4 regions of the Corticicoccus populi genome follow, and region 1 is predicted to be linked to each of the others. Evidence: riboswitches for the same ligand, from Rfam matches in the RefSeq annotation. Region 1 holds a riboswitch; each other region holds the start of a gene.
What was found. A riboswitch is a leader RNA that binds a small molecule or an ion and turns the genes downstream of it on or off. The one in region 1 is predicted to bind S-adenosylmethionine.
Positions count from the first base shown of each region.

Region 1 (7,970 bases):
ACCGTGTTCAGGGAGCAGGTAGTTCATGATTGAGAAGATGGATTTTTTCATCTCTCCTGCGTATTCAGTGCCGCCGATTAAAATGATTTTCTTTTTCAGACTGACAATGATAAAAGCTTCAGACTTTGTGCCGTCTGTGTCAGGATCTGCTTTAAAAGTCGGAGCGGATACAATTCTGAACTGCGGGTCGATAGAGAGTGCTTCTTCACGTGTTTCAGGACGGATGAATAAATTTCTGACAAACAGATTGTGCCAGCTGAATTCGTTAACGACCTGAAGATTTAATCGTGTTGATTCATCAGCACCGGCATAACCGTTAAAGACAAACAACTCTTCTTTGTCATTTAAATGCTGAATCACTTTATCGTAAAGTGCGTCAAACACATCTTCAGATATTTCCTGGTTTACATCTCCCCAGTCTATTTTATGGGAAGAAACATCATCACGGACAACGAAACGGTCTTTCGGACTACGTCCTGTGTATTTTCCGGTCTCAGCTCGGAGAGCACCGGTTTCAGTGAGTCGGCCCTCACCACGGCGAAGTGAAGCGGTTACAAGTTGCGAAGTAGAAAGTTGATTGTGAGTCGAGTCTTTTGAAATAAGGTTTGAAATGAGTTCATCGTGATTGACCATATGAATGCCTCCAAATATGTAGTATTGATTTCTTTGAGAAATAGTATAACACATTAATAAATGATATAACACAATAACAATAATTTAATTTAAAAAATTTCTTGAAGATATATTTTTGATGAAGAAATCAGGTTGAAAAACCTATGAATACAGTATTTTTAAATTGATTTTTTCGTGTAACAAAAAAGAATGGACGGAAATTTCCATCCATTCTTTATAAAGGTTAGGCTAAATCACGTCTTTTGTACCCAATATAGCCAAGCAACATTAAGAAGATACTAATACCAGTAATAATTAAAAATGGTCCCCATTCAAATGAATCCAAAGGCACTCGGGGCAGAAAGCTTTGAACTGCTGTTTTCTCGACCCATTCAGGCAGATCAAGTATTCCCTGAAAGTAATCCAGAAAGAATGAGTAGACAAGGACGATATACACAAGTTTACCGAACTTTGGCAGCCATCCGAGAAGCAGTGAAGAGATGCCGGTGAAGAACAGAACAACCGGAAAGAAGTTCAGACCGGAATTTATGAAGTCGCTCAAACTGATTACAGATGTATTGTCCATGCTGCCTAAAGCAGTCAGACCAAGTCCTAATGCAGATATCAGCGTACCGATAAAGCCGACTGTGACAGCGAGTCCTAAAGCAGTGAAGAACAGCTTCCCCCGGGATACTCTCGTGGCATAAATTTGACTCAAATGCTGTCGTGTTTCTTCATTGTATAATTTATTGACGATGACAATCGGCAGAATTGATACCAGACTGATTACCACTGCCATAATGGTACCGGTGAACGACACTTCTATTGAGACACCTGTTGTTGTGAACATCTGCTGAATCATTGCGTTACTCTCAATAAAAGACTGCATATCGCCGTATATTGAACCATATGCTGCACCGATGGCAATAAAACCAATCATCCATGAAATAATTACACTTCTGTTAATACGGAAAAACCAGCCGGGGACAGATAATAACATGCGGCTAGCCTGAGGATGTCCGGCACGCTCCGGCAGATAACCTGCACCCATATCCCGGTATCCTTCAAGTGTAAAAGCAATGACGGATACTATAATCAAAAATGCAGCAGTGTAGATGAGCGGCATGACGTTATTCTCAGTAAAAGGGAAGGTTAAATATGTCCAGCCCATCGGGTTGAGCATGGATAAGTCCGTATTCACTGTATCAGTCCCGGCGCGTATGATATACATCAGTCCGATGATACCAAGTGTTAAGCCTGAAGCACCTGATGACGACGGCATAAGCTGACTCGCAGCTAAAGCAATCACGGCACCAATCAGTCCGGCAGCACCGATGGATGTACCGAAAATGACTGTCCCTGATACTGAAAAACCGTCTGCATTAAAACTCATCATTATCACAGAAATGACTGCAGCAAGTATGATATTGATTAATGTTACTTCCAGTAACACTGCAAGTGAATTCGCCTGACGTCCGACTTGAAATGAACGGACGAGTTCAGTTAAACCGAGATCTTCTTCTTTTCGTGTATGACTGACCACATGAAGGGCAGAGATAATCATTGCCACAACACCGCAGAAGAGAAGCATTTCATGAGTGTACATTGCACCGACTGTATATTCAGCAGCAGAATCCACGGGTGTCGGTCCGACCATAGCGGTCATTGCGGGGTTCTGCATCGTCTCATACATCCCAGTCAGCCCTTGTCCTTTTGCTATCTCTTCAAAAGCAGGAACAAAGACAGCAGAAAACAGTCCCAGTCCGGTAATCCAGAATATTATCTTTTTCCAGTCACGCTTTAAATACTGGAGAAACAGTGTGCCTGAGCGTGCAAAGTTTTCTTTCAAAATACTCGCATCCTTTCCAGATGAAACTATCCTTTATAATGACGCATGAACAAGTCTTCAAGTGTCGGCGGTGCAGATTCAAAAGTAGTAACACCCAGTTTACTCACTTCAGACAGAATATGATTTAAATGTTCAGGTTCTGCAGAAAATACCGCATGGTTATCTTTTAAATGAAAATCAAATACCCCTTTAACATCTTTTAATTTTGATACATCATTCTCTGTTTGAATCGTAATAGTGGAGCGGCTTAGATGTCTTAATTCATCAAGTGTTCCTGATTCAACGATTTCACCCTGCCTGATAATGACAACTCTGTCTGCCAGACGCTCGACTTCGCTTAATATGTGGGATGAGAGAATAATGGACTTTCCTTCTGATTTTAACCGTTCCACTTCCTCTTGAAATATCGATTCCATGAGCGGGTCAAGTCCTGATGTCGGCTCATCGAAAATATATAAATCAGAATTCACAGAGAGAGATGCAATCAGCCCGACTTTTTGGCGGTTTCCTTTCGAATAGCCTTTTGCTTTTTTTCTTGGATCGAGTTCAAAGCGTTCAATCAGACGGTCGCGCTTTTCTTTACTGCCGCTGCCGTGAAGTTTAATGAATAAGTCAATAATCTCACCGCCGGATAAATTACCCCATAAGGCAACATCCCCCGGAACATAGGAAATCCGCTTATGAATTTCAAGGCTGTCTTTCCACACATCTTTACCGAATATTTGTGCGTCTCCGCCGTTCTTTTTTATAATACCGAGTAAAATTCTGATTGTTGTTGATTTTCCGGAACCGTTGGGACCGATAAAACCGACCACCTCACCGGGATAAACTGAAAAGGTGACATCACTTAACGCCTGGAATTTACCGAACTTTTTTTGTAAGCCTTCAATTTTAACCATTTCGTTCATCATAATGACTTCCTTTCAAATAATATGAGTGTTTTATTTATAAAAACTGTACTTTAATATTTCTGCGTATTCCTGCCAATCGTTTAAAAGGGCACCTCCGAAATCAGTAACAGATTCAAAAGATTCTATCTGCGGCATATATTTATCAGCAAAACCGAACATCGTCCATGTTAAAATTTCGATTGCTTTTTGAACATCAATCTCTTTTTTAAACAATGAATAATCAATATCATCGTACAGGCTGTTTAAACCGCGGATATAAGTATCATTGATTTTGTCATTAATTATATTTTTGACCTCGGCTGATTCTTCACTTATAGAATTGGTCAGAAAATCAAAGGCATAGGGAAACTGTTTTTGAGTTTTTAATTTCTCTACACCGATATTTTCAAGACGTTTAAACAAATCAGGCTCTGACTTGTCAATTTGATTGTAAAACTGCTCAACAACTTCGATACTGTAATCAAGCAGGAAAATGTACAATCCTTTTTTACTGCCGAAATAATTGAACAATGAGCCTTTTGAAATATTGGCTGCTTTTGTAATAACGTTGGTTGATGCAGATTCATAACCATTTTCACTGAATTCTTTTAGTGACACATTAATAATTTCAGTTTTTTTATTATCATCTACTTTATTAAAATTTTTATACATTTCAATCATCCTCACTTCTTTGACCACTATGGTCAACTTCATTATAGTTCTAGTGACCGGTGTGGTCAAGTGATTTTCTAAAACTGCTGGAAATACTTGATTATATGAAAAATTTATTATACGAATGTCTCATTTATTAGGATGGCTTCAATCTGCGTCCTTTATTTAGAATGTAAAATGTTATATAATAAATTTACTATTTAAATGGAAAGGAGATGCCGCCAATGGCTACATCTACAATCACCAGAAAGATTACGATCAATGAATATGAAGCTAGGCAAATTGCAGAAAGTGAAGCGTACGCTGTGAAAAAATCATCTGTAAAAATGGCAACTTCAAAACAACGAAAAACGTTAATTGATTCAATCAGAAGGGGTAAGCATAATAAGTGAATCTGATTATAGAATCTCTCGAAGCATTAATACAGGATGGTCTGACTAAAGAAGAGTTTCACACTTTAGTTGAAAATTTTAAATGTGATTTTAATGAAGATGTTGAGTATTTTTTATTGGAAAAAGCTTATAGCAGTTGTGTTGCGAGTCAGTCCAGAACTTTTTTAGTGAGAGACGAGGAGAAGTTGAATGAGATATTAGGATATTTTACGTTATCCCACAAAACAATTTCTTTTAATAGTGAAGTCTCTGCAAATGAGAGGAAAAAACTTACCGGTTCAAAACAAAGTGATGGGTTGTCAGGAATATTAATTGCTCAACTCGGTAAGAATACCAATGCAAGTGTTAACATCAAAGGGATGCTCTTATTAAATGAAGCAGAGAATTTATGTAATCAAATTTTCGAGACGATAGCTTTAAGAGTAGTAATACTTGAACATGATGATGTGGAAGAATTACATCGTTTCTACGGGGAGAATCATTATAAAATCCTGGATAAAGCTTCTGATAAGAATAATCATCTGTTTCTTAGGTATAAAAGGCTAGATAGAAATTTAAATTAAGGTATCCTGTCATAACAACAAAGGACGACAGAGAATTCAGTGATTCAAATAGCTTTCTCGAAAATTAATGACTTTTACTTTAAGAACAGCGACTATACAAATAAAATCTAGTAAACTGCTAGGATTAAATAATATGAATCATGAAAACCACATGCTTGGTCTTGATTTGGTTTTGTGAATCTAGTATATTATTAAATAAGTTATCTCTTATCAAGAGTCGGTGGAGGGAACATACCCTATGAAGCCCAGCAACCTCTTTATTAGTTTTTGTGAAGAAAGGTGCTAAAGGATGCAGAGTATTCTGAGCGATAAGGGGAAGAGCGGAGCCTTTTCTCTTTTTGATGAGAAAAGGTTTTATTTTTGTCGTTAGGAGATAGCTAATATACTTTTAAAGGAGCTTATTTATGGCAGAGCGCAATTTATTTACTTCCGAGTCAGTGACGGAGGGACATCCAGATAAGATTGCCGATCAAATATCTGATGCAATTTTAGATGAAATTATTGAAGGAGATGCACATGCAAGAGTTGCCTGTGAAACGGTAGTGAATACGGGTCTCGCATTAATCGTGGGTGAGATTAGTACAAAAACGTATGTGGATATTCCTAAAATCGTAAGAAAGACAGTTGAAGATATTGGCTATGTTGATGCAAAGTACGGTTATGACTATAAAACAATGTCTGTATTAACAGGTATCGATGAACAGTCACAGGATATTGCACAAGGTGTGAACAATGCGATTGAAACGAGAAGTACGGAAGATGTGTCTACAGGTGCCGGCGACCAGGGCTTAATGTTCGGCTTCGCTTGTGATGAAACAGAGGAATTAATGCCGCTTCCAATCTCTTTATCCCATAAATTATCAAAGCGTTTAACGGAAGCAAGAAAAACAGGGCTGCTTGATTACCTGCGCCCGGATGGTAAAACACAGGTGACGGTTGAATATGATGAAAATAATGTTGTGAAACGAATTGATACGATTGTCATTTCTACACAGCATCATGAAGATATTTCACCGGAACAGATTTATGATGATCTTCTTGAGTATGTGATTCGTTATGTTGTCCCTGAGGAACTGCTTGATGAAGATACAAAATACTTCATCAACCCGACAGGGCGCTTTGTTATCGGCGGACCACAGGGTGATGCAGGGCTGACAGGCCGTAAAATTATCGTAGATACTTACGGTGGTTATGCGCGTCACGGCGGCGGTGCATTCAGTGGTAAGGATCCGACAAAGGTCGACCGTTCTGCAGCATATGCAGCACGCTATATCGCTAAAAATATTGTGGCAAGTAAAATCGCATCAAAATGTGAAATCCAGCTGGCATATGCCATCGGCGTGTCACAGCCTGTATCGATTTCAGTAGATACTTTCGGGACTTCAAAATATAGTGAAGCTCAAATCGTTGAGGCCATCCGTGAGCTGTTCAACTTATCACCGGACGGAATCATTGAGATGCTTGATTTAAGAAGACCGATTTATAAAAACACCGCAAGCTACGGCCATTTTGGACGTGAAGATTTGAATCTTCCATGGGAAGCGGTGGATCAGGTGGATGCACTTATCGGTTCACTTTCCAAATAAAAAAACCCGGATGCTTTTTGCAGCCCCCTGAAACGAGAAATAAATCTCACTTCAGGGGACTGCAGAACTCCGGTTTTTTCAGTTCAACAGGTTAATCTTCGTCTTCATTATCATCCATATCATCGTGATTCTCATGATCTTCCATGTCATTGTCGTCCATATCACTGTCATCCATGTCATCTGAATCGTCATTGCCGCATGCACCGAGAACAAGAACGGAGAGTAATCCGCCTGTAAGTAAATATTTTTTAAGTTTCACAGTAAAGCCTCCTTGTATCCTTTAAAAGGATATTATTGAATGGAATGTATTGATCCTCATTTTAAAAATGATTGAGTAATTATACCCATTTAGTTAAAGATAAAACATAAACTTAAGATGGAGACTTGTTTTTAATCGTTTCAAATCCGTTCTTTTGATATAATAAATTAAGCAATTCGAGGAAAAGGAGAATAAATATGAATATGAATACAGATATTTTTACAGAGCCGATATTTATCATTGTTGCTGCTGTACTTTTAATTATTTTGATTTGGTTCTTAGTCTATTTCTTCAAACACCGTAAAGAAGTGAACACACTTCAGGAATCATATGATAAAGAAAAGAAGGAACTGGTTGAAAATTACGAGTCACAGCATGAAGAAGAGCGTCTTGGTTATAAAAAAGAAATTTCCACGCTGAATGAAAAATATTATAACGATACTACGCTGCTCGATAACAAATTATCCAGCCTTCAGCAGTTCACTGTCGATAAAGGTGAATATTTAACGGATCTCGCACTGATTCAGCTGAAAGACAGACTGGTACGTGATGAGAAAATCCGTGAGTCTGATATGCATATTCTTTCAAATGTATATATACCGAGCCGCAACTACACGAATACACGTAAAATTGACCATCTTGTGTTAACAAGAACAGGCATTTATTTACTGGATTCCAAGTATTGGAGAGGCCATATTCTTCATGGTGTTAATGAAACGAACTTTGAAGAGCTTCCTTATATAGAATCATTCTTTGACTTGTTGAACTTAGATAAAAAGCAGGAGCAGACACTTATTTTTGATAAAGACACAGATGATAAAGTAGCTGTGAATCATTATAATGAAGTGATTGAAGAAACAAAAGTATCTTCAGAAAAACTGCGTAATATTTTAAAACTGCAGTATGAAATTGTACCGATTATCTATTTTAATCCGAAGGATAACGGCAACTACTCTATATCAAATTATTCGGATGACCAGGGTGTTAAAGTGCTGGTCGGCACTGAAGAGCTGGATGCATTCTTCATGAAATATGTATTCCACGGCCGTTTCCAATATACGGTTAAAGATCTGGATGAAATCGCAGATGCGATTCTCAGCCTGAACCCGTGATGAATTATTTTTGTATATACTGATAAAAGTCCTAT
Region 1 is NZ_JBHUOQ010000001.1:90,372-98,341, forward strand. Features, by position in the region: gene pckA (phosphoenolpyruvate carboxykinase (ATP)) at 1-633, opposite strand, end outside; gene ACFSX4_RS00600 (ABC transporter permease) at 857-2,461, opposite strand; gene ACFSX4_RS00605 (ABC transporter ATP-binding protein) at 2,488-3,369, opposite strand; gene ACFSX4_RS00610 (TetR/AcrR family transcriptional regulator) at 3,403-4,023, opposite strand; gene ACFSX4_RS00615 (hypothetical protein) at 4,248-4,415, shown strand; gene ACFSX4_RS00620 (hypothetical protein) at 4,412-4,978, shown strand; SAM riboswitch class I at 5,183-5,293, shown strand; gene metK (methionine adenosyltransferase) at 5,383-6,564, shown strand; gene ACFSX4_RS00630 (hypothetical protein) at 6,656-6,823, opposite strand; gene ACFSX4_RS00635 (nuclease-related domain-containing protein) at 7,021-7,935, shown strand.

Region 2 (7,970 bases), on a different contig from region 1:
CAATGTTTATCGGTAGCTCAAATTTAACCGATACGGCATTAAAGAAAAATTATGAATATAATTTAAAGCTCACTTCACTAGATAATGGGGAGGTAATTAGAAATTTCAAAGGCCAGTTTAATGAGCTTTGGGACGAGGCAGTTGTTTTAACTGAGGATTGGATTAGGAATTATGAAAGTATTTATAATGAATTAAATCATGATGACAAAGTACTTCAATTGCTTGAAGCAAGGAGTCCATATCGTTATGATGATTCAAATGTTAAGGAAGTTAAACCGAATTTGATGCAGGTGGAGGCTCTTGAGTCTTTGAAACACTTAAGGGCAACAGGGGCAGACAAGGGTTTAATTATCTCTGCAACTGGTACAGGAAAAACATTTTTATCTGCATTCGATGTGAAACAGTTTAAACCGCAGAGAGTGCTTTTTATTGCACATAGAGAACAGATTTTAGCTAAATCAATGGAAGATTACCGTGGGTTGTTAGGTGGTCCGATTGAAGATTACGGTATTTATAGTGGTTCCAGAAAAAACAGAGAGGCAAAATATTTATTTGCAACGATTCAGACTTTATCTAAAGAAGCACATTTAAAGGCATTTGATGCTAAACATTTTGACTATATTATTATTGATGAAGCACATAGAAGTGGGGCAAATTCTTACTTTTCAATTTTAAATTATTTTGAGCCAGAATTTTTGCTGGGTATGACAGCCACACCAGAACGTACGGATGATGCAGATATATTTGGATTATTTGATTACAACATTGCTTATGAAATTAGACTTCAAAAAGCATTAGAAGCAGAAATATTATCTCCGTTTCATTATTTTGGAGTGACTGATTATGAATATAATGGTGAGGTAATTAGTGACGATAGCCCATTTGAGTCACTGGTACTTGATGAACGGATAGAACACATTTCAGAAAAACTAGGATACTACTCTCATGCAGGTGATAAGGTGAGAGGACTTATGTTTGTTTCAAATAGAAAAGAAGCAAGCGTAATAGAAAATTCATTGAATAAACTTGGATATAAAACCAAATCTTTAACAGGAATGCATTCGCAGGAAGAACGCCAAAATGCGGTTAAAGATCTAGAAGGGAATCGATTGGATTACCTGATAACAGTCGATATATTTAATGAAGGTGTCGATATTCCTTCAGTCAATCAAGTGGTGATGTTACGTCAAACAGAGTCCAGTATTATATTCGTTCAACAACTGGGCCGAGGATTACGTAAGCATGAGGGTAAAGAGTTTTTGACGGTTATTGATTTTATTGGTAATTATAAGAACAATTATTTGATTCCAGTGGCTCTGACGGGAGATAAATCTTTTAACAAAGATAAGATGAGGAAAGATATGATTGGTCGTAATATGATCAGTGGTGTATCAACAATCAACTTTGAAAAAGTGGCAAAAGAGAAAATATACAAAGCGATATCAGTAGCGAAAGTGGACTCTATAGCTAACTTGAAAAAGATATATTATTACGTTAAAAATAAGCTTGGTCACATTCCTTCATTAGTAGACTTAAGTCAAGATGCTGATGCAATCAATCCTTTAGTGATACTAAATAAATTTAACCACTATGTAGAATTTCTAGAAAAAATTAAAGAACCGACTGAAATTTTAACGACTACACAACATAAAATTTTAACTTTTCTTTCTAAAGAGATTGTTGATGGAAAAAGGATAACAGAAGTAAAGCTCATTCAAAATTTACTGAAAGAACCTGTGAATAAAGGTGATTTTCAACGTAGAATGCGTGAAGATGGTTATCATATGAACGACCAAACTTTAAATTCTATACTTAGAATGCTGACACTTGATTTTTATACTGAACAAAATCAGAAGAAATATGGTATTCCACTCATTAATATTGAAAATAATATAATATCACTCTCAGACGAATTTCGGGATTCACTAGAAGGTGTTAAGTATGCCTCACAAGTACAAGATATTTTAGAGGTGGCTGAAATCAATTCTTATGAATATGACCAAAAGTACCCGTTAACTTTAAATGAAAAATATGGACGAAAAGATGTATGTCGTCTATTGAATTGGGATAATGATGAAACAAGTACGATGTATGGTTATAAGCAAAAGCATGGCACACTGCCTATTTTCATTACATATCATAAAAGTGATGAAATAGAGGCCTCGATTAGCTATGAAGATAAATTTTTGGATACACACATACTCCAATGGTTTACGAGAAGTAATCGAACAAAGGAATCCCCAGAAATAAAGAATATATTAATGGCACATAAAGAACATGATCTACCAATATATATTTTTGTAAAAAGAGATGATGATGAGGGTAAAGGATTTTATTATTTAGGTAATGCAAAAATAGATGAAGAATCAGTTGAACAAACTAAGATGAATGGAACCGAGAAAAAACATAATGTAGTGAAAATGAATCTAATGATGACTCATCCATTGGAGCAAAACTTATATCGTTTTTTTGAGGAAGGACATGTTGAGGTTTGAAAATGAATAAGTATGCTTTTCATGGAATAACATTTTTATGGAGGGCTGTTGCGTAAGTATTTAAATACGATAAAGTGTAAAATTCTCATTGACTTACAATGAGTCAGGTCTTATCATATAACTCATAAACTTAATATTGCATCTTATCCAGAGAGGTGGAGGGACTGGCCCTTTGAAGCCTCGGCAGCAGACGTTTGTACTGTGCCAATTCCAGAGCGTTTTGCTTAAAGATAAGAGGGGTTATAGATTGGTCTCTTCTTAAAATTTAAGAAGGGGCTTTTATTATGCAATAAATTAAATGGAGGTTTGAATGATGAAAAGGAAATGGTTTGTAAGTTACATAATGCTCCTTGTTGTCTTCGTATTGTCAGCGTGTACCAGCGATTCCAATGTTGATGAAGTGACAGAAGAGGACGGGGATGCAGGGAATGATTTAGTGATTGCAGTGTCTTCGGATATTGTTTCTCTTGATCCCCACGGCAGTAATGATTCAGTGTCTGCACAGGTGAGGGAAAATATATATGAAAAACTGGTTGCCCAGGATATTGACGGGGAACTTGTACCGGGGCTTGCTGAAGAATGGACGCAGGTAGAGGACACGGTATGGAATTTCAAACTTCGTGAAGGTACAACATTCCACAATGGTTCTGCATTTACAGGTGAGGATGTAAAGGCAACGCTTGAAAGGGTAACAGATCCTGCGGTTGCTTCCCAGTCTGCATTTTTGTTTGAAATGATTGAGGATATTGAAGTTTTGGATAATGAAGTGAACATCACGACAGAATATCCATTCGCGCCGCTTCCAAACCACCTGTCCCACAACACAGGTGCGATTATCAGCAAGGAAATCATTGATGAAGATTACCAGTATGCTTTAGATGAAGCGGGTGTGGATTTAACTGCGGATGAATATTATGAACTGCGTGAATCCGGCGGTGAAGAGTATGAAGAGGTGTCGGAGCAGATTTCAGAATATACCGGTACGGTACTTGGTGACAATGCCGACGGTACGAATCATCTTGTACTCGAATCCCGTACGAGCGGTGATGAAGTGGTTGGGTCAAAGTTTGAAGACTTCCAAGGCGGGGACAGAGAATTTGATACAGTGACATTCAGAGTGATTCCTGAATCCGGCTCAAGAATCGCAGAACTTCAGGCCGGTGGTGCACAGGTCGTGAAGGATGTGGATTCGAGCACAGCGGTAACGATTGAAGGCACTGAGGGTGCTGAACTGCTTGAGACAGAGTCTACACGTATTGAATATTTAGGCTTTAATACTGAAAAAACACCGTTTGATGATGTGAAAGTGCGTCAGGCTGTTGCTCATGCGATTGATAAAGAAGCAATTGTCAGCGGTGTGTATGATGATATGGGTAAAGTTGCTGAAAACTCAGTGCCTGAAGTGATCTGGGGATATGATGAAAGTGTGGCGGGTCTGGAATATGATGTAGACCGTGCCCGTGAACTTTTAAGTGAGACAGATGTTGCTGACGGGTTCTCTACAACATTATGGGTTAATGAAGACCAGCAGAGAATTGATATGGCTGTCTATATTCAGGAAAGTCTGCAGCAAATCGGCATTAATGTTTCAATTGAGCAATTTGAATACGGCGCATTTTTAGAAACACTCGGTAACGGAAATCATGACATGTTCCTGCTCGGCTGGACAACGGTGACGGGGGATGCAGATAATTCACTTTATGCATTATTCCATACAGATTATATGGGTGCAGGAGGGAACCGCTCATTCTACTCTAATCCTGAAGTCGATGCACTGCTTGATGCCGGACGTGAATCAACAGATGATAATGAACGTCTTGATGCATACAGCGAAGTAGAGCAGTTATTAATTGACGAAGCACCGACAGTTCCGGTGATTAATACGAATTTTGCAGCGGGTGTGGATACAACGCAGGTTGAAGGAATTGAACTTGATGCGATCGGCAGTATCCGTTTTGACAATGTAGTGTTCAAATAATAATTGATAAGCAGTTGGCATGAGACTGAACCGAAGTTAAGATATAATGAAGTTAGTAATGAAATGGGAGATGATAATATGACAGAAGAAGTTAAGCACTTGGTTTTGGGTTCGTCTGAAGCAGAAGTGGAGATTGAATCGTATATTAATTTAGGCTGCCCATACTGTACTGCATATATTAATGCAGTCGATGATTTATTTCAGAGATATATTGACGACGGGAAAGTCAGACATGTGATTAAGCATTTCGACAAGACACGTTCCGGCTTGTTAAAAGGAACTGTCGCAAATGCATACCTTGATGTGGGTGAGCCGGAAGCAGCTTATGAGAACATTAAAACACTCTTAAACACCCGGGAAGACTGGACGCAGAGTTTTCATCACACGCTTGAAAAAGCAGCAGGGGAACTCGGCCTTCATGAACAGCATGAAGCAGGTGCCCGCTCTGTTGAGATTTTAAATGAGACAAAAGAACGGGATATTAAAGTCGTTCCTACAGTATTTGTGAACGGCAGAAGAGTTGATTTTGATGGTAATTATGAAGAAGATGCGCTTGTCAGAAGTTTTAAGGAAATTATTGATGCAGCATTGATATAAACAGTTACAGGCCCGGATGCTTTAATTAAAAGCATCCGGGCCTGTTTTTTATTACTCTTCAGGTTCCGGCGTTTCTTCGAACCCTACGCGGTAGATTTCAAAATCTTCTTCATAAAATTCATTGTCTGACCAGTTCATCACGTTTGTGCTGACTGGTTTTAAAACAGTGCTGTACATTAAAGGTACAATCGGAATATCTTCAACCATCAGCTCCTGCCACTCTTTATAGGTGTCAATTCTGTGCTGTGTGTCAAGAGATGCTGCTGAGTTGCCTTCTTCCAAAAGACGGGTGTTTTCTTCGGACTCATAACGTGAGAAATTATGGTAAGCATCCACACCGTAAGTATCGGATGGATCTACATTTTGACCAACACCGAATCCTGCACTGAATATATCCACTTCAGGTTCATCATACTGTACCATCGAATAGAAAGATGTCGGTTCATGGAGTCTTCCGTGAAGAAGCTGCACATTTAAGCCGATGTTTCTCCACTCCTGAATATAATAATTATTGAGCGGTTCTGCTGTGTCGCCGCCGGACATCGCTGCATAGTTAATTTCAAGCGGTTCACCATCAGGTGTTTCGCGGAAGCCGTCACCGTCAACATCTTCATAGCCGGCCTCATCTAAAATTCGGTTCGCTTCATCAGGATCGTACTCCGGTACATCGAGATCCTCATGATGCCAGCCTTCTCTTGCCGGTGTGATTGGAGAAGTGGCCTGCCATCTGAGGCCGTTATAGAAGCGTTCACCGACAGCATCAAGATTTAATGCATGCCACATGGCACGCCTCAGGTTAACGTCACCCATCTTGTAGTTTTCGGGTTCATAAATGACTCTGTTTTCTTCTGTATCCCACTCGCCCATTTTAAAGCCGATATAGGAATATCCGGAATCGATAGAGCCGATCCATTCCACATTTTCAATATCCGCTAAGTCAGGATACTGATCGGAAGGGAATCCGAGCGCAACATCGACTTCGCCTGATTCAACCGCATGTCCGATAGTAGATGTATCGATGAATCGAAGGTCAATGCCGTCAAGCTGTGGTTCACCGCGCCAGTAGTCTTCATTTTTACTGAAGATAACGTGTTCGCCCGGGATGATTTCATCGAGCTTATACGGACCAAAGCCGATCACATCTTCTAAAGACTGGGATGCTTCTGGGATTTCTTCTACAGGAACGTCTTCATAATGGTGTTCAGGGAAGGCATACTGCCAAAGACCGCCTGCAGTAAATGACGGTGCAATTTCTTCGTAAGTAAACACTGCAGTGTAATCATCAATGACTTCGATACCTGAAATTTCATCACTGTCACCTGCACGGTATTCTTCAAATCCTTCAAGCAGGGTAAATCCGTCGGTCATGCCGTTCACCCCTTCATAATCCGGAGAGCCGATGACTTCATAGGATGCAATATAGTCATTGATGGTTAAAGGTTCGCCGTCATGCCAGTTGATGCCTTCTTTAATTGTGAATGTCACTGTCCGGGCATCTTCATCAATTTCAAATTCCATAGCTCCGTCATTTGTATACTGATATTCCTCATCATAAGTCAGCAGCGGTTCAAAGAAGAAACGCATCAGTTCAAATTCATCACTGCTGGCAGAGTGGGTCGGGCTTAGTACAGGTATAAAACTTTCATTCCTGACATAACCGATTCTGAGTGTCCCTTCACCCGTCGGTTCCCCCTGGTTTGAGACAGTCGGTTCAAAGTCGGTATAACTGTATGTATCATCACTGTCGGCAGCATTTTCAGTCTCTGTATCATCATCTTCTGATGAAGTGTTTTCATTACTGCCGCATGCCGAAAGAAACATGATACCGGTTAATAATGAAATAAATAAATACAAATTTACTTTACTCATACTTTATCCCCCTTTTTAAATTTCTTTTTTATTAATTTGAATAAATATTTATATGTTATAACCTCTATTTAAATATATGTATAAAAACCTTTTAATAAAGGATTCTTTATATTATTATTGGTTATAACCAATTTAATTATTACATTTTTCAATATGCAATGTAAAGGCTTGCAGATAAAAACGACGGATTATTTAAATTAATCGGAAAATTACATAGTTTTTATGTTAAAATATTTCATATATGAAAAGGGGAGGAAAAAGAATGAAGAAATTTCATTTAAGGACGTTTATGCTGGCGTTCGGCGTATTGTTTTTGGCAGCATGTACTGATGATTCAAATGTCGACAGTGATACTGAAGGGGGAGCAGACAGCGGTGAAGGCGGCACCGGTGATGTGAGAATTGCGATGCAGGAAGATGTAGTATCACTGGATCCACACGGCAGTAATGATTCAGCTTCTGCACAGGTACGTATGAATATTTATGAGTCACTGGTATCGATTGATGCGAATATGGAACAGGTCCCGGGGCTTGCTGAAGAGTGGGAGGCAGTTGAAGAAGATGTATGGAACTTTAAACTGCGTGAAGGCACAACATTCCACAGCGGAGAAGAGTTTACAGGGGAAGATGTTAAAGCGACATTTGAACGTGTAAATGACGAAGCGGTTGCTTCAGAAGTAGCATTTTTATTTGAAATGATTGAAGAGGTTGAAGTAGTGGGAGACTATGAAGTCAACCTGCATACTGAATATCCGTTTGCACCGCTGCCGAGTCACCTCGCGCACAACACTGGCGGTATTATCAGTAAAGAATTAATTGACCGCGATTATCAGGCTGCTTTGGATGAAGCAGGTGTAGATATGACTGCTGATGAGTACTATGATTTACGTGCTGAGGGCGGTGCGGAGTATGATGAAGTAAAAGACCAGATTTCAGAGCATATCGGGACAGTTATCGGTCCTGAAGCAGACGGCACAAACCATGCTGAACTGACTTCAAGAACACCGGGTGAAGAAACTGTACTAACTAAAT
Region 2 is NZ_JBHUOQ010000003.1:130,620-138,589, forward strand. Features, by position in the region: gene ACFSX4_RS08945 (DUF3427 domain-containing protein) at 1-2,495, shown strand, start outside; SAM riboswitch class I at 2,636-2,732, shown strand; gene ACFSX4_RS08950 (glutathione ABC transporter substrate-binding protein) at 2,809-4,473, shown strand; gene ACFSX4_RS08955 (thioredoxin domain-containing protein) at 4,552-5,070, shown strand; gene ACFSX4_RS08960 (oligopeptide ABC transporter substrate-binding protein) at 5,122-6,939, opposite strand; gene ACFSX4_RS08965 (glutathione ABC transporter substrate-binding protein) at 7,202-7,970, shown strand, end outside.
Region 2: linked by a shared signal. The riboswitch ahead of ACFSX4_RS08950 (glutathione ABC transporter substrate-binding protein) and the one ahead of metK (methionine adenosyltransferase) in region 1 are both predicted to bind S-adenosylmethionine.

Region 3 (7,970 bases), on a different contig from region 1:
GAATTAAGGGATGAAGATCATTTTTGATAAACTTTTCACCGGCACCGGGATTTATTCACCAGAGTCTGCACCCTGGTAATATACCCTTTCAATCTCGGGTGTTTCAAGATTGGCATCATGATAGTATCTCTCCATTATTCCGGCGATACTTTCAGACCATGCGATATCTGTTGCATACTGATGAACACCGGGATTATTGGGATTCCAGCGAATCTCATACAGCGTTCTTTGACTGTTATTCACATAAGACTCACTGATAAATTCCGCACCACCGGAAATTGCAGATTCAGGTGAATCCCAATTCTGTTCTACAGCGTGGCTGCTGCCCGCTTCAACAGCCTGTGAGTCAAACGCACCGATACCGAAGAAATTATAATACGTTTCGCCGGACCCATCAGGGGAAATACCTTCTGCGAGCTCTGACGAACCATTCCCCGTCTCCACCTGTGCATGGCTGATTAAATAAATCAAATTGATGTCATACCTCTCCTGTGCGTCGAGGAACGCCGCACCCTGCCCTTCAAGAATACCTCTTCCTTGAAGCAGCTGATTAACTTCATCTTCTGTCAGATTTACTTTTTCATTCAAATGCAGAAACTCAAAAATATGACGTTCATCAATACTCATCGCCTGACGAATGTCGGATTCTGATGCACGGTTTAAATATCCGTCCTGAAACCTCAAATCTGTTGTCCCATTGGTTAACTGACGCTCAAGCGCCTCCTGAAACGTATAATCATATCTATTTTCAACATTTCCCACATCTTCCACCGCCACTTCAGAAAATATAAATGTGATTACAAATACAATCATAATCAGACATACTGCAATCAACAGCCAGTTATCTTTTACTCTGTTATCCATAAATTTATTAGCCCTTTACTTTTTCTCAAAAAAAATAAGCATCAAATGATGCTTACTTCACTTTATACACTAATTCAGTTAAAGAGTCTATCATAACACTGATTCTCTGCTTAACTCCCTGATTATATAAATAAGGGTGTCCCGACTCATCTTTTTCAAAATCTGCATCTGCTGCACTGATTTGAGTCGGTATCGTCAGTCCGTGAAGCCCCCTCATAACAAGTCTTAACTGTGTTAAAGGATCTGTATTTCTCATTCCGCCGCTCACACAGAAGAGACCGACAGGCTTCATCTCAAATTCGTCCGTGGATAAATGATCCAAAACATTTTTCAGGGCTCCTGAAAAGGAAGTATGGTAATTCGGGGTCCCAATAATGAAAGCATCCGCTTCTTCCGCCAGACGTTTTAGTTTCTCAACATCTTCTGTCTTTCCACTGCCTAGAATAGGGATATCCCATTCAGACAATTTTACAATATCAACCTTGTGCTCCGGCTGTTCAATCTGGGATTTAATCTCTTCTGCAATCACTTCAGTTTTTGATACCGGAAAGGGACTACCCTCAATAATCAAAAGATTCATTTAAAAATACTCCTTTTACTTATTTACAATGTTCCATAATATTATCACTTATACGATATTTATGCATAGGGCTAAAGTCGGAATTTAACTTAATCCCTCACTGTCTTTAAAAATATGTAAATAAAAAAAGACTGAGTTTCCAGTCTAATCTTAGTTCAGTAACTTATCATTCAATTCTTTTAACTGGTAAATAATTTGTGGTTCTAATTCATCAATACTCACTTCTTGCTCAATAATTTTTTGAGCCATCTGCTCGTCTATATCAACTGCACGGCTGATTTGGTATGCAGTTAAACGTTCAGTGAGAAGCGTAAGGTTCAATTCTGTATCCATATAGCTTCACCTTCTTTAAGTTGATTGAGCATCTTTAAGTATATCACAGTAGTGTAAAATAGCAAGCTCATACAAAAGAGAATTTCTAATAATTACCATTACACGAATAGCCAAATTAGTATTCACAATAAAAATGCCGTGGCGATTCATCTTTCCTCTTGTAATCTATAAAATCATCGCAGCAATAAACCCTGTAATAACCACCGGAATATTTAAAAAGATAAATGTCGGTACGCATGTATCCCAAATATGATCGTGCTGGTTATCTACATTCAGTCCTGCAGTCGGCCCGAGTGTCGAGTCAGACGCCGGGGAGCCAGCATCTCCGAGTGCACCTGCCGTTCCAATCAAAGCAATCACTGCAGGAAGTGACAGTCCAAGTTCAATACCAAGCGGGATAAAAATTGCTCCGATAATCGGTATTGTAGCGAATGAAGACCCGATTCCGAGAGTGACCAGCAGACCAACTACCAACATTGACATCGCTATTAGTGCTTTATTGTCCCCTAAAAAACCGGCTACGTTCGTTACCAGCGGTTCAACATGGCCGGATTCTGTAATAACGCCTGCAAAACCATTCGCCGCAAGCATTACCATACCAATATATGCCATGAGCTGAATACCTTTGATCAATTCATCATCAAGTTTTGACCACTTAAACTGAAATGAAAAGAAAAAGACTAATATCCCTGCGATTGCACCAAAAATCATTGATTCAGTAAGAAGCTGAACAGTAAATGTTGCAATGATGGCAATAACAGCTATCATCGCTATTTTAATATTCACCTCTTTTGGCTTTGCAAGAGTAATTCGTTTCGTCCTGTACTGTCTCGGTTTACTGTAAAAAATAACTGCAAGAATCAATCCAACTATAAATCCGAGGGATGGGATCCACATATTAGCTGTCACATCGGCCAGTGCAATAGACACTCCCGCATTTTCAAAACTCGTGACTATCGTATTTTGAAATATCTGCCCATACCCGTACGGCAGAATGACATATGTAAATGTCAGACCGAAAGTCAGAATAACTGCAATGAGACGGCGGTCCATCTGCAGTTCGTTAAACAAACTTAACAGCGGCGGTATTAAAATAGGAATAAATGCAATATGTACCGGAATTAAATTCTGACTCAGCATCGAAATAATAAGCAGTGCCGCAATGACACTTATTTTAGCTGTAATTCTTGCACTCTTGGTGCTGTCTTTTTTGAATACTTTCAATATTTTATCGACGACAAAGTCTGTAATGCCACTGTAGGCAATCAGTGCCGCAAAACCTCCCAGCAAGGCATAGCTTAATGCAATTTCCGCACCGCCGACAATGTTTGACGTAAACACAGTAATTGTATCGAGAAAACCCATACCGGCAATCAAACCACCTGTCAGTGCACCTGCAAATAATGCCAGTACGACATTTAAACGGCATAAGCTTAATACAATCATCACAATTACAGCCACTAACACTGCATTCATAATCAACACCTCTTCATCTTATATACTGATAGCAATCGTAATCAGTAGATGCGTCATTGTCAATACTTCTTTAAACATTAATCTGTACATTAGACTGTAACGCCTTAAATACCTCCCGCGTTATTATTGAAAGAATAAAAAACTAAATTTTTAAATTTATTTGACAAAAACAAACGGACTGTGTAACATAATCTACAATTCAATATACACTTATCCAGAGTGGCTGAGGGACTGGCCCCGTGACGCCCGGCAACCTTTTAAGTAAGGTGCTAATTCCAGCAGGTTATCCTGATAGATGAGCGAACAATAGCCTGCCTGTTTCCACAGGGAGGCTGTTTTATTATATAAATAAAAAATAAGGAGGAATGTTCATGACTGAGAACTACAGATTTGAAACGAAGCAGCTTCATGCCGGACAGGAGGTTGACCCGGCAACGAACTCACGTGCACTACCGATTTACCAGACGACTTCCTATAATTTTGACAGCACTGAGCATGCAGCCAACCTGTTTGCTCTGAAGGAAGCGGGCAACATCTACACACGTATCACCAATCCAACGACTGCAGCCCTCGAAACACGCGTTGCAGAACTTGAAGGCGGTACAGCAGGTCTCGGTGTCGCATCCGGCATGGCTGCAATTACTTATGCAATACAGGCAGTCGCAAACAGCGGAGACCATATCATCGCGACTACGAGCCTTTACGGGGGGACACATACTTTGTTCACTCATACTTTAAGTAAATTCGGGATTGATGTTTCACTTGTCAGCACTAAAAACCCGGACGATGTAAAGAATGCAGTCCAGAGCAATACAAAAGCGATATTTGTTGAGACTATCGGCAACCCGGAAGGTAATGTCGAGGATCTTGAGACTCTGGCAGAGATTGCAGGTACAAACGAAGTTCCGCTGATTGTAGACAATACATTCGCAACACCTTATTTATGCCGTCCGATTGAGCACGGTGCCAATGTTGTTGTTCATTCTGCTACGAAGTTTCTCGGCGGACATGGAACATCCATCGGCGGTGTGATTGTAGACGGGGGTAACTTTAATTGGAAAAACGGAAAGTTCCCGGGCTTCAGCGAGCCGGATCATTCCTACCACGGTCTTGTTTTCGCAGACACTTTCCATCCTGCAGAATTCGCCTTTAAAATCAGAACGACATTACTGCGTGACACTGGAGCCGCACTGTCTCCATTCAATGCCTTTCTCCTTACACAGGGAATTGAAACATTGTCATTACGCATGGAGCGCCATGTTGAAAATGCGGTGAAGGCAGCTGAATTCCTCAAAGGCCACGAAAAAGTCGAATGGGTGGATTATGCCGGTCTCACTTCAAGCCCTTATCATGAACTCAAAGAAAAATATCTGCCTGAAGGTGCCGGATCCATTTTCACTTTCGGCGTCAAAGGCGGCTATGACGCGGGCATCCGCTTCATTGAGTCCATGGAACTGTTCTCGCTCCTTGCGAATGTCGGTGATGCGAAATCACTTGTAGTCCATCCCGCTTCTACAACACATTCGCAGATGACCGAAGAAGAACAGGCAGCAGGCGGTATTAAACCTGAAATGATTCGTGTTTCTATCGGTCTCGAACATATTGACGATATTATTGAAGATCTCAGTAAAGGATTGGATGCGATCTAATGCCTATTAAAATAATTGAAGGACTGCCGGTTAAAAAGAACCTGCAGAAAGAAAATGTTTATACAATTGAAGCATCACGTGCCATTACACAGGATATCCGGCCGATTAGAATATTAATCTTGAACTTAATGCCGAAAAAAGAGGAAACAGAACTTCATTTACTGCGGCTGCTGGGTAATACACCGCTTCAGATTGATGTGGAGTTTATGTATACAAAAACACACAGAAGCAGAAACACACCCACCAGTCATCTTCAAAAATACTATAATACTATTGATGAAATTTCCGATCAGTATTTTGACGGGATGATTGTCACCGGTGCGCCTGTGGAACACCTGGAATTCAATGATGTGGATTATATTAAAGAACTTGAAGAAATTTTTGCATGGTCTGAGAACCACGTCTTCAGACGATTCTTTATATGCTGGGGGGCACAGGCTGCCCTGCACTATTATCACGGGATGAAAAAAGAGCCGCTTGAGCAGAAGCTTTTCGGCATCTTCAACTACCGTAATGAAGCACCTGAACATCCATTTTTAAGAGGATTTGATGATGTCTACCACGTTCCTCAGTCCAGGAACAGCAAAATGGATATGAGTGACATCAAATTCAATGAAGATTTAACAGTACTTACTTCACATCCAGAACACGGTCCTGATATTTTGACAACGGGGGACGACAGAGACTTATTCATATTCGGTCATTTGGAATATGAACGGGACACGCTTAAAAGTGAATATGTCCGTGATGTGAAACGCGGTCTTGATATTCAGGTGCCTTATAATTATTTCCCGGGTAATGACCCTGGTTACGCACCGACATTTTCCTGGAAAAGCCACGGTCACCTGCTGTTTAACAACTGGCTGAATGAAGCTTATCAGAATACCTACTATGACTTAACAGATCTCGAGAACAGATAAATAAAGCCCTCTGCATATGCAGAGGGCTTTATTTTATATATTAATCTTTGGAAAGTCTTTCTTCATTGATTAGTTCCTGCTGCCTATGACGGGAGAGTCCCATGAGATGATTGAAGAACTGTTCACCGTACTCTTTAAGTTTACTATCCGAAATACGTGCAACATTTTTTTCAATCACTTCTTTTTCACGCATTTCATCAAACACCGGAATATTATTTGCTATTTTATAGTTTGCCACTTCTACTGATATGTTCATTCTTTCTTCAAATAATTTCACAAGCTCTTCATCGATACGGTCGATTTCCTTCCGGAGTGATTTATGAGTATTCAAATGGGATTCCCCCTTTCTTCTAGTGTTGGATAATAGGTGCCTGCTCTATTGTTTTATTTTCCATTTCAACAAGCAGGTTGATATGCTGCATCAAATCTTTAAATTCTGCCGGCGTTAAGCACTGCTGGCCGTCACTCCATGCATTTTCAGGGTCCTGATGCACTTCGATCTGCAGACCGTTTGCACCTGCTGTAACTGCTGATTTAGCCATAGACGGAATTAAGTATCTGACACCTGCCGCATGACTTGGATCCACAACAATTGGAAGATGTGACTCTTTTTGAATCACCGGAACAGCCTGAATATCCAATGTATTTCTTGTAGCTGTTTCAAATGTACGGATACCGCGCTCACAGAAGATTACATTGTTGTTTCCGCCTGCCATAATGTATTCAGCTGACATTAACCACTCCTGAATCGTTGAAGACATACCACGCTTTAATAGTACCGGCTTGTTTGTCTGTCCAAGTACCTTTAATAAGTCGAAGTTCTGCATATTACGTGCACCAACCTGAATCACATCAACCATTTCAACGAAATCATCAATATGTTCTGTTCCCATTAATTCAGAAACAACCGGAAGGCCAGTCTCCTGTTTTGCAACATTTAAAATTCTAAGTCCTTCTTTACCAAGACCCTGGAAGCTGTATGGTGACGTACGCGGCTTGTAAGCACCGCCACGCAGTGTATTTGCTCCTGCTTCTTTCAGTTGTTTCGCAAGTGCAACTGTATCATCTTCATTTTCAACAGAGCACGGCCCCGCACATACCATGAAGTTCGATCCGCCAACCTTTACTCCGCCAACATCAATCACACTGTCATCTTCATGGAATCTTCTGTTTGCTTTCTTATACGGCGCCTGAATTCTGTACACCCCATCTACTATTCTGTATTTTTTAAAGTCATTATCAGCCACTTTTGAAGTATCTCCAATTAAACCAATAATCGTCCGGCGTTCACCGTCTGAACGGTGTACCTTAAATCCTGCTGCTTCAATATTCTCTACCAGTGTCTGTACCTCAGATTCTTTTGCATCGTGTGTTACGTGAATAATCATACTCAAAGACCTCCCAATAATATTATAAAAAATAAACTGCCACTTATGTTATAAATAAGTGGCAGCAGATAAAATTCTATATAGAGAACCGATCCTCCAGCCACTTATCTATTAAATGGCTAGACATTACAAAATGCTTTAGCCATCATTGATACAAACTTTCGTTTAACGTTTGTACGCAATGATGTGTACAAACGGCATCAAAAATAGCTAAAGTAAAATCGATTATTAATTTGTTGTTTTGTAAGTCCCAACATAAGAATCGCTCCAATTTGTAATGTATGTTGTTTGCAATTATATGCTGTGAAAATTCTTTTGTCAATATATAAAATGAAATAATTTTCAGATTTTTTTGATTCTTGCTGTTTCATTCATTTATCTATATACTCTCACATATAAATTATTCGGAGGGATCACATGAAAATTGTCATTGTGGGGCTTGGAAATATCGGAGGTTCTTTCGCCTTAGCGATTAAAGAATCGGGCCTTAACCACGAAGTATACGCTATAGATAAAGATATAGAGACTCTGCGTACGGCAGAAGAACAGAATTTGATCATCCAGGGGTTTGAATCACCTTCTGAAATCATTCCAAAAGCAGACTTCATTATTTTCTCAGTGTATCCATTAATTCTTGAAGATGTTGTCCGTTCATATATTCCATATTTAAGCGACGGCACTATTATTACAGATGTAACGGGGGTAAAGCGCAATATCATCGGCAGTATTGAACCGTTACTTCCGGAAAATGTAGACTTTA
Region 3 is NZ_JBHUOQ010000004.1:143,992-151,961, forward strand. Features, by position in the region: gene fdhD (formate dehydrogenase accessory sulfurtransferase FdhD) at 1-14, shown strand, start outside; gene ACFSX4_RS10455 (N-acetylglucosaminidase) at 52-864, opposite strand; gene ACFSX4_RS10460 (NADPH-dependent FMN reductase) at 917-1,444, opposite strand; gene ACFSX4_RS10465 (hypothetical protein) at 1,595-1,777, opposite strand; gene ACFSX4_RS10470 (Na+/H+ antiporter family protein) at 1,943-3,253, opposite strand; SAM riboswitch class I at 3,461-3,555, shown strand; gene ACFSX4_RS10475 (O-acetylhomoserine aminocarboxypropyltransferase/cysteine synthase family protein) at 3,625-4,902, shown strand; gene ACFSX4_RS10480 (homoserine O-succinyltransferase) at 4,902-5,822, shown strand; gene ACFSX4_RS10485 (chorismate mutase) at 5,863-6,153, opposite strand; gene aroF (3-deoxy-7-phosphoheptulonate synthase) at 6,173-7,210, opposite strand; gene ACFSX4_RS10495 (prephenate dehydrogenase) at 7,628-7,970, shown strand, end outside.
Region 3: linked by a shared signal. The riboswitch ahead of ACFSX4_RS10475 (O-acetylhomoserine aminocarboxypropyltransferase/cysteine synthase family protein) and the one ahead of metK (methionine adenosyltransferase) in region 1 are both predicted to bind S-adenosylmethionine.

Region 4 (7,970 bases), on a different contig from region 1:
CAGAAGAAATTTCATTTCAGACTTCAGCCGATTGCGAATCTTGTAACATACTGCTTCATGCCTGCGGCAGTGTTCATTAATATATATTCGGCCGAGATAAATTTGTCACTTCTGACTGAACTCGTCATATATATGGCGCTGTTTGTGTCAATACTGATTATTACCGGCAATGTGTTTTCCAAAATACTAAATTTAAAAAGAGATGAACAGACAGTGTTGAAAAACAGTATTTCTTTAATGAACTCCGGCAATTACGGGCTGCCGGTCAGTCAGCTTGTTTTCAGTGCACACCCGCTTGGTGTATCGGTCCAAATTATTGTGCTGGTGATTCAGAATCTACTAACTTATACATACGGTCTCTACAATTTGATTTCTGTATCCAAATCTATCATTGATATCTTAAGAGATCTTTTGAAACTGCCGATTATTCATGCATTATGGATTGCGGCTCTCTTCAAAATAGTGGATATACCTATTCCAAACTTCGCACTGGTGCCGATTGAACAGCTTGCCGGCGGCTTTGCAGCACTGGCATTAATACTGCTCGGAATGCAGCTTGAAAGTATTGAAGTGAAAACATTCCACAAAGTCATCGGATGGGCATTAGTCGGCAGACTCATTTTGAGCCCGGCGGTGGCACTGGGATTAATCTATCTCTTAGGAATAGATGGTGTGATTGCACAGTCTCTGTTAATCGCAAGTGCATTCCCAACATCTAGAAATACTGCGACCCTTGCCCTGGAATATGATGTAGAGCCGGAACTTCATGCACAGACTGTACTGTATTCAACACTTCTCAGCAGTATTACAGTGACAGTTGTGATTTATCTGGCGATGAATTTATTTTAACTATGATAACAACGAGATATTCAGCTGAACAGGAGGAAATATTAATGAAAAAATTGGTAGAAAATATGATTCGATTCATAGAAGTTTCAAAGGAAAAGCATCTGATTATCGGTATATCCGGGCACGGTGCAGCAGGTAAGACAATGTTTGCTGAAAGATTATGCAGTGCTTTGGAACCGGGGACATACAATTATTTGAATACAGACCCGTATATTATTCACGGCACGTATAGAAAACATCTGGAAGCGGTATATGAATATAATGGTCAAATCCATCGTTTTAAACCGACGGCATGTATGCCTTCCGCCCATGAATTATCTGGACTGGAACGTGATTTGAAAAGTATTAAAGGCGGTCGTGATGTACTGACTATTCATAAAGAGTGGATGCCTGAAGAAGTAATGTCTGCGGGATACAGCGTCACTGTTGTGGAAGGAATGTCAATTGCTTTTCTTGATCCGGCACTTTTTGACTGCTCGGTTTATATTTATACTGATGGAGAGACGGAATTGAACAGAAGGCTCGACAGAGATATTAACGACCGCGGCCGTAAAACAGAGGCATTATATCAGTCCCACGAAGAGAGAAGAATACAATATGAATTATTCATGCACCCTGAAAGCGTGCATTTTGATATACTAGTCAATCATTCCAACGACCAATTCAAAATTGAACGGACATGTTTCTAATATGCCGCCATTGATTCATCCGGATAGATCATTCAGAGTATAAACAAGAGGACCGGCTGAAGCATTTTGATACTTTACTTATTGACAGAAAATTAGATATAGTTTAACATTCTCACTAATCAAATAAATCTGATTCTTATCCAGAGAGGTGGAGGGACTGGCCTGTCGATACCTCAGCAGCGGACCATTAGGTACTGTGCTAATTCCATGGAGCTTATATGAGCTTAAAGATGAGACGGTTGAAATAAGCCCTTTCTATCTTTGAGATAGGAGGGGTTTATTTATTAAATCAAAAAGGTGGGGTTTCAATGGCAGCAGGAGTGAATGGACCATTTAAGGCGGATCATGTCGGCAGTCTTTTACGGCCGGAACGGATTCATCAGGCACGTAAGGATAAGTCGGAAGGAAAAATTTCGGCGGATGAATTATATGAAATTGAGACGGAAGAGATTAAGAAGATTGTTGATAAGCAGATTGAAGTCGGCTTAAAAGCAGTGACTGACGGTGAATTCAGACGCCGCTTCTGGCATACTGACTTTTTAGAGCACATTACAGGTATTGAAGGATATGTGCCGGATCAGGGTTATTTATTCGTCGGTGAAGAAACAGAGCGATACAACGTCAGAAATATAGGGAAAATCGGTTTTGATAAAAATCACCCACACGTCCGTGACTTTAAACTTTTTAATGAAATTGTCGGTGGACGGGCTGTTGCGAAACAGACGATTCCGAGTCCGAACCAGCTGTTTAACGCTGGGATCAGAAACTATGATATTTATCCGGATGTTGAGGATTATGCCGACGACATTGTTAAAGCATATCAGGATGCAGTTACTGCATTTTATGATGCCGGCTGCAGGTATTTACAGTTTGACGATGTATATATCGCAGGGTTGAATGCGGATGAAATTCCGTTTAACGACACAGATTACAGTGTTGATGAGTTAATTGAACTGGCACTGCGCGTCATTAACGGTGTGCTTGAAGTAAAGCCGGATGATTTAGTGATTACGACGCATTTATGCCGCGGGAACTATCGTTCAAAATGGGCATTTGAAGGCAGTTATGCGAAAATTGCCCCGGTATTGTTTGCGAAAGAGAAAGTGGACGGCTTCTTCCTCGAGTATGATGATGATCGTTCAGGTGATTTTAAACCGCTGAAAGAAATTCCTGACGGCGGCCCACAGGTCGTGCTCGGACTGTTCACATCAAAGCATGGTGAACTGGAAGACAAAGAAGAAATTAAAGCGCGTATTGAAGAAGCAGCGGAATTTATTCCGAAAGAGCAGATTTCTTTAAGTCCGCAGTGCGGGTTCGCATCTACTCACCACGGGAATATTTTAACTGAAGAAGCACAGTGGAATAAATTAAGATACATCGTTGAGTTATCAGAAACGCTTTTATAAAAATAAACATAGATTGAAAGAGGGACTATTTTGACGAATACAGTATTTACAGGACCATTTAAAGCGGATCATGTCGGCAGTTTACTGCGTCCGGAACGTATCCATCAGGCGCGTAAAGATAATGCCGAAGGGAATCTCTCAGACGAAGAATTATACGATATTGAGACGAAAGAGATTCAAAAGGTTGTAGACAAACAGATTGAAATCGGTCTCCGGGCAGTGACAGACGGTGAGTTCAGACGCCGTTTCTGGCACATTGATTTCATGGAGCACATCGGTGGTGCGGAAGGCTATATTCCTGAGGAAGGCTATTCCTTTAAAGGAATGAAGACGGAAGCTTACCATGTAAAGAATACGGGGAAACTTAAATTTAACCCGGATCATCCGCATGTAAAAGATTTCATTCTTTTCAGGGATATTGTCGGCGACCGTGCGGTTGCGAAACAGACGATTCCAAGTCCGAACCAGTTCTTTATGTCCGGTATTAGAAATAAAGAAATTTACCCTGATATATTTGAGTATGCAGAAGATGTTATTCAGACTTATAAAGATGCGGTTCAGGCATTTTATGATGCCGGCTGCCGCTACCTGCAGCTTGATGATGTATATATCGCATCATTAAACAGTGAGGATATTTCATTTTTAGATACTGACCTCGACAGACAGGCATTGATTGAGCTCGCATTAAAAGTGGTTAACGGCGCGCTTGAAGATAAGCCGGATGATATGGTGGTCACAACACACTTATGCCGCGGGAATTACCGTTCCAGATGGAGATATGAAGGCAGTTATGCACACATTGCCCCGGTATTGTTTGCGAAAGAAAAAGTGGACGGATTTTTCCTTGAGTATGATGATGACCGTTCAGGCGACTTTGAACCATTAAGAGAAATACCGACAGAAGGTCATGCGCCGAAAGTCGTCCTTGGTGTATTTACATCAAAGCATGGTGAACTTGAAGATAAAGAAGAGATTAAAGCACGTCTGAAAGAGGCATTGGAAATTCTTCCGAAAGAACAGATCTGTTTCAGTCCGCAGTGTGGTTTTTCCTCAACGCATCACGGTAACGAGCTGACAGAAGCGGATCAGTGGAATAAATTAAAATATATTATCGAACTTTCAAATGAACTTTTATAATGAACGAACCAGGCCGGCAGTGACCGGGCTGGTTTTTTTAGGATAAGGTTTTAAATTCTATGATTAGAGGAATAGATATACGTTCGAGTTATACAAAAATACTTGAGTTTAAAGGAGATATATCATTATGAAGGCAGTGTTTCATGAAGGTGAAAAAGGTTTGGCAGGTGTGCAGTACGGTTCAGTGGAAAAGCCTGAGGTCAGTAAAGGTGAAATACGCGTGAAATTAAAAACAGCCGGATTAAATCATAGAGATTTACTTGTGCCTAACAGGCATGATGAGAAAGATCCTTACTTTATACTGGGTTCTGACGGTGCAGGAATTATTGATGATGTCGGGGAAAATGTAACAGGTGTACAGCCGGGTGAAGAAGTGATTATTAATCCTGCACTTGGCTGGGAGAAGAACAGTGCGGCACCGCCGGCTGGTTTTGAAATTATGGGATTCCCGTACCATGGAACTTTCGGTGAATATGTGACAGTGCCGGCTGAGAATGTACTGCCGAAACCATCACATTTATCATGGGAGGAAGCAGGGACGTTTGCATTAGCGGCAATGACTGCATACCGTGCACTGTTTACACGCGGTAATCTTAAGTCCGGAGAGACTGTATTTATTCCGGGAGCGACAGGCGGTACGGGAATATTTTTGATTCAGATGGCAAAAAGTGCCGGAGCGAGAGTGATTATTTCGTCTCGTTCAGAAGATAAACGGCAGAAGGCCCTGAGTCTCGGTGCAGACTTTGCAGTCGGCAATGACGAAGACTGGAAAGAAAGCCTGAAAGATGAACAAATTGATTTAATTATTGAAAGTGTCGGAGCTGCAACATTTAACAAGGCGCTGGGTGTACTTAAAACAGGCGGTACTTTGACAGCATTCGGATCTTCAACAGGGGATACGATAGACTTTAACCTGCGCAGCTTTTTCTATGGTCAGTTCAATTTACTTGGCACAACTATGGCAAGTACTGAAGAACTGAAAGAGGCTTCTGAATTTGCCGCGAAAAATAACATTAAGCCGATTATTGATTCGGTGTATAAACTATCTGACTTTAAAAAAGCATTTGATGAAATTGAAAAGGGTGGCATGATGGGCAAAATTGTATTTTCACTGGATGCTTAGAATATCCGGATTCATATCATTCAGCATATATTAAATGTATAATAGAGACGTAAAAAGTCAGGTTTCACATGAAACTGATGATTATTTTAATGCTGAGAGGTTTGAAAAAGTGCACATATTATTATTTATTTTATTTGGCGGACTGTTGATAAAAAGCGGCTATACGCATTTTATTTCGAAACGGAAAAGGTACTTTGCTTTTGATGACAGGCGTTATACTGAGGAAGATGATTTTTTGAAAATCGAACGTCTTAATATCAAAATGCTGGAGCGTGTTTTCCTGATTATGATGACGCTCACATATGCTGTAGCTTTAGTATTGTTGTTTACAGGGCAGGAATCATTATCAATATGGGTGCTTGCGACTGTGCTGGCATGGCAGTTTCTACTGAGCAGTGTCATTGATTTTAAGTTATACACAGCATTTCATGATAAATCACACCTGGTATTATCTGTGATATGGATTATTGCGGTTGTGATTGTTTACGTAGGTGTTTCACGTATTGATGTTTTTTAGTATGCAAATTAAATCATTATAGAGGTGTAAAGAATGAAGGAACAGAATATTATCTTTTTTGATATCGACGGTACATTATACAATGGAGAGAAAAAGATACCGGAATCAACAAAGAAATCAGTCAAGCAGTTAAAAGATGACGGCCATATTGTTGCGATTGCAACAGGACGTGCGCCTTTCATGTACGAAGATTTAAGGAAAGAGCTTGGAATTGATACTTACATCAGTTTAAACGGGCAGTATGTGGTTTTGGAAGGGGAAGTTGTTTATGAGAACCCTTTAAACAGCAGCAGACTTAAAGAAATTACGAATCTTGCCATCCAAAATGAACATCCGCTTGTATATTTGGATGAGAAAGAAATGTATTCAAATTTTCCCGAGCACCATTATGTTGAAGCGGGACTGGATTCTTTAAAAATAGATATTCTGCCGCAGGAAGAATCACATGATCACAAAGATAAAGATGTATATCAGACACTCCTGTTCTGTCCGGAAGGTGAAGAGGGGATATATGAAAATCAGTTTAATGATGTGTTTAAATTCTACAGATGGCATGAGCTTTCTATGGATATCACACCTAAAGCAGGGTCTAAGGCAGAAGGCATTCAAATTGTTACGGATAAACTTGGTTTTTCAAAAGAGAAACAGTACGCATTTGGTGACGGTGTCAATGATATTGAGATGCTTCAGGCAGTACACAACAGCTATGCCATGGGAAATGCGAAAGATCACGTGAAGCAGGCGGCAAAGCATGTCACTAAAGATGTAGAAGATGACGGTATTTATCACGGATTGAGAATGGCCGGACTGCTGTAATAAAATTAATTGAGAAAAATTCTCAATCGATGTTTATAATTGTGTTTTTAGGGTAATCATACAATGGAAAGGGATAATAAAAACTCTTATTTATAATTATTATAAATAGTGTTGACATTTAACCCGTTCAGTATTATAGTATATTTAGAAGTTATTTATAACGATTCTAAATAAAAAATAATATCACAAGGAAAGGTGATTTTTCATGGTACAAGTACAAGACAAAACACAAGTAGTAGAGGCATTAAATAAGCAGTTAGCGAATAATACAGTATTATGGACAAAGCTTCATAATTACCATTGGTATGTTAAAGGCGCAAACTTCTTTTCATTACACGTTAAATTCGAAGAGCTTTACGATGCAACAGCAGTATATGTAGATGATCTTGCAGAAAGAATCCTTGCAATCGGCGGTGCACCAATCGCTAAGCAGACTGAAGCTATTGAAGAAGCAAGTGTAGAAGAAGGCGAATACGGTTTAGATGCACCCGCAATGGTTAAGCAGTTATCAGAAGACTTTGATGTATTAATCGCTGAAATGCACCAAGGTGTTAAAGTTGCAGAAGAAGCTGGCGATGACAGCACTGCAGATATGTTCATCGGCATGATTACAGATGTTGAGAAAAATAACTGGATGCTTAAATCCTACCTTGGAAACGAAGTAGAATAATATAAGTTTTGAAGAGTGCAGCGTTGGCTGTGCTCTTTTTCTTTTCCGAATAGAGCAGCACCCAATAGTTAGTAACGCTGACATAGAAAAAAGTATGCCTTGTCATTCAAGGCATACTTTTTTTAGTTCTGCTGATTAAGACTACAGATTCTGAAGGGAACTTATTCTTCTCCGAGAAGACCTTCTTTATAAATGTCCATCAGATATTCAAGTGTAGTCGGATCACTGTAACTTGTTGCTTCAGTATCAATTTCGATAACATTGCCGTTTTTAACAGCCGGTATTGACTGCCATACATCATCTTCGGTAAACGATATGTCTGTATTTTTACCACGGCTCAAAATAATGTAGTCTCCTGCAAATTCTGAGAGCGCCTCCTGGGATATTTCGTAGTAGCCGTCGTTTGACACTGCATCTTCTACTTTAGGCGGCATGTTTAAATCCATTGCCTGGTATAGAATTTCAGTGCCTCTGCCCCAGGCTTCACCAAACACATAAAATCCTTTACCATCTGTTTCAAGAACAGTAACTGTCACATCATCACCGTGTTTTTCTTTTATTTCCCTGCCGATTTCTGAAGCGCGGTTTTCAAAGTCTTCAGCCCATTCTCTGGCTTCATCTTCTTTCCCGACCAGTTTTCCAATTTCAATCTGCTGCTCCAGATAATCGAGTTTACCCCATGTGTATGTAACAGTAGGTGCAATTTTTTCGAGTTCTTCAAGATTCTCCATATTGGCACCTGCAATAATTAAATCGGGTTCTT
Region 4 is NZ_JBHUOQ010000004.1:17,665-25,634, reverse strand. Features, by position in the region: gene ACFSX4_RS09755 (AEC family transporter) at 1-849, shown strand, start outside; gene ACFSX4_RS09750 (phosphoribulokinase) at 894-1,538, shown strand; SAM riboswitch class I at 1,672-1,775, shown strand; gene ACFSX4_RS09745 (5-methyltetrahydropteroyltriglutamate--homocysteine S-methyltransferase) at 1,847-2,944, shown strand; gene ACFSX4_RS09740 (5-methyltetrahydropteroyltriglutamate--homocysteine S-methyltransferase) at 2,975-4,081, shown strand; gene ACFSX4_RS09735 (zinc-binding dehydrogenase) at 4,209-5,204, shown strand; gene ACFSX4_RS09730 (hypothetical protein) at 5,314-5,721, shown strand; gene ACFSX4_RS09725 (Cof-type HAD-IIB family hydrolase) at 5,755-6,537, shown strand; gene ACFSX4_RS09720 (Dps family protein) at 6,743-7,207, shown strand; gene ACFSX4_RS09715 (ABC transporter substrate-binding protein) at 7,369-7,970, opposite strand, start outside.
Region 4: linked by a shared signal. The riboswitch ahead of ACFSX4_RS09745 (5-methyltetrahydropteroyltriglutamate--homocysteine S-methyltransferase) and the one ahead of metK (methionine adenosyltransferase) in region 1 are both predicted to bind S-adenosylmethionine.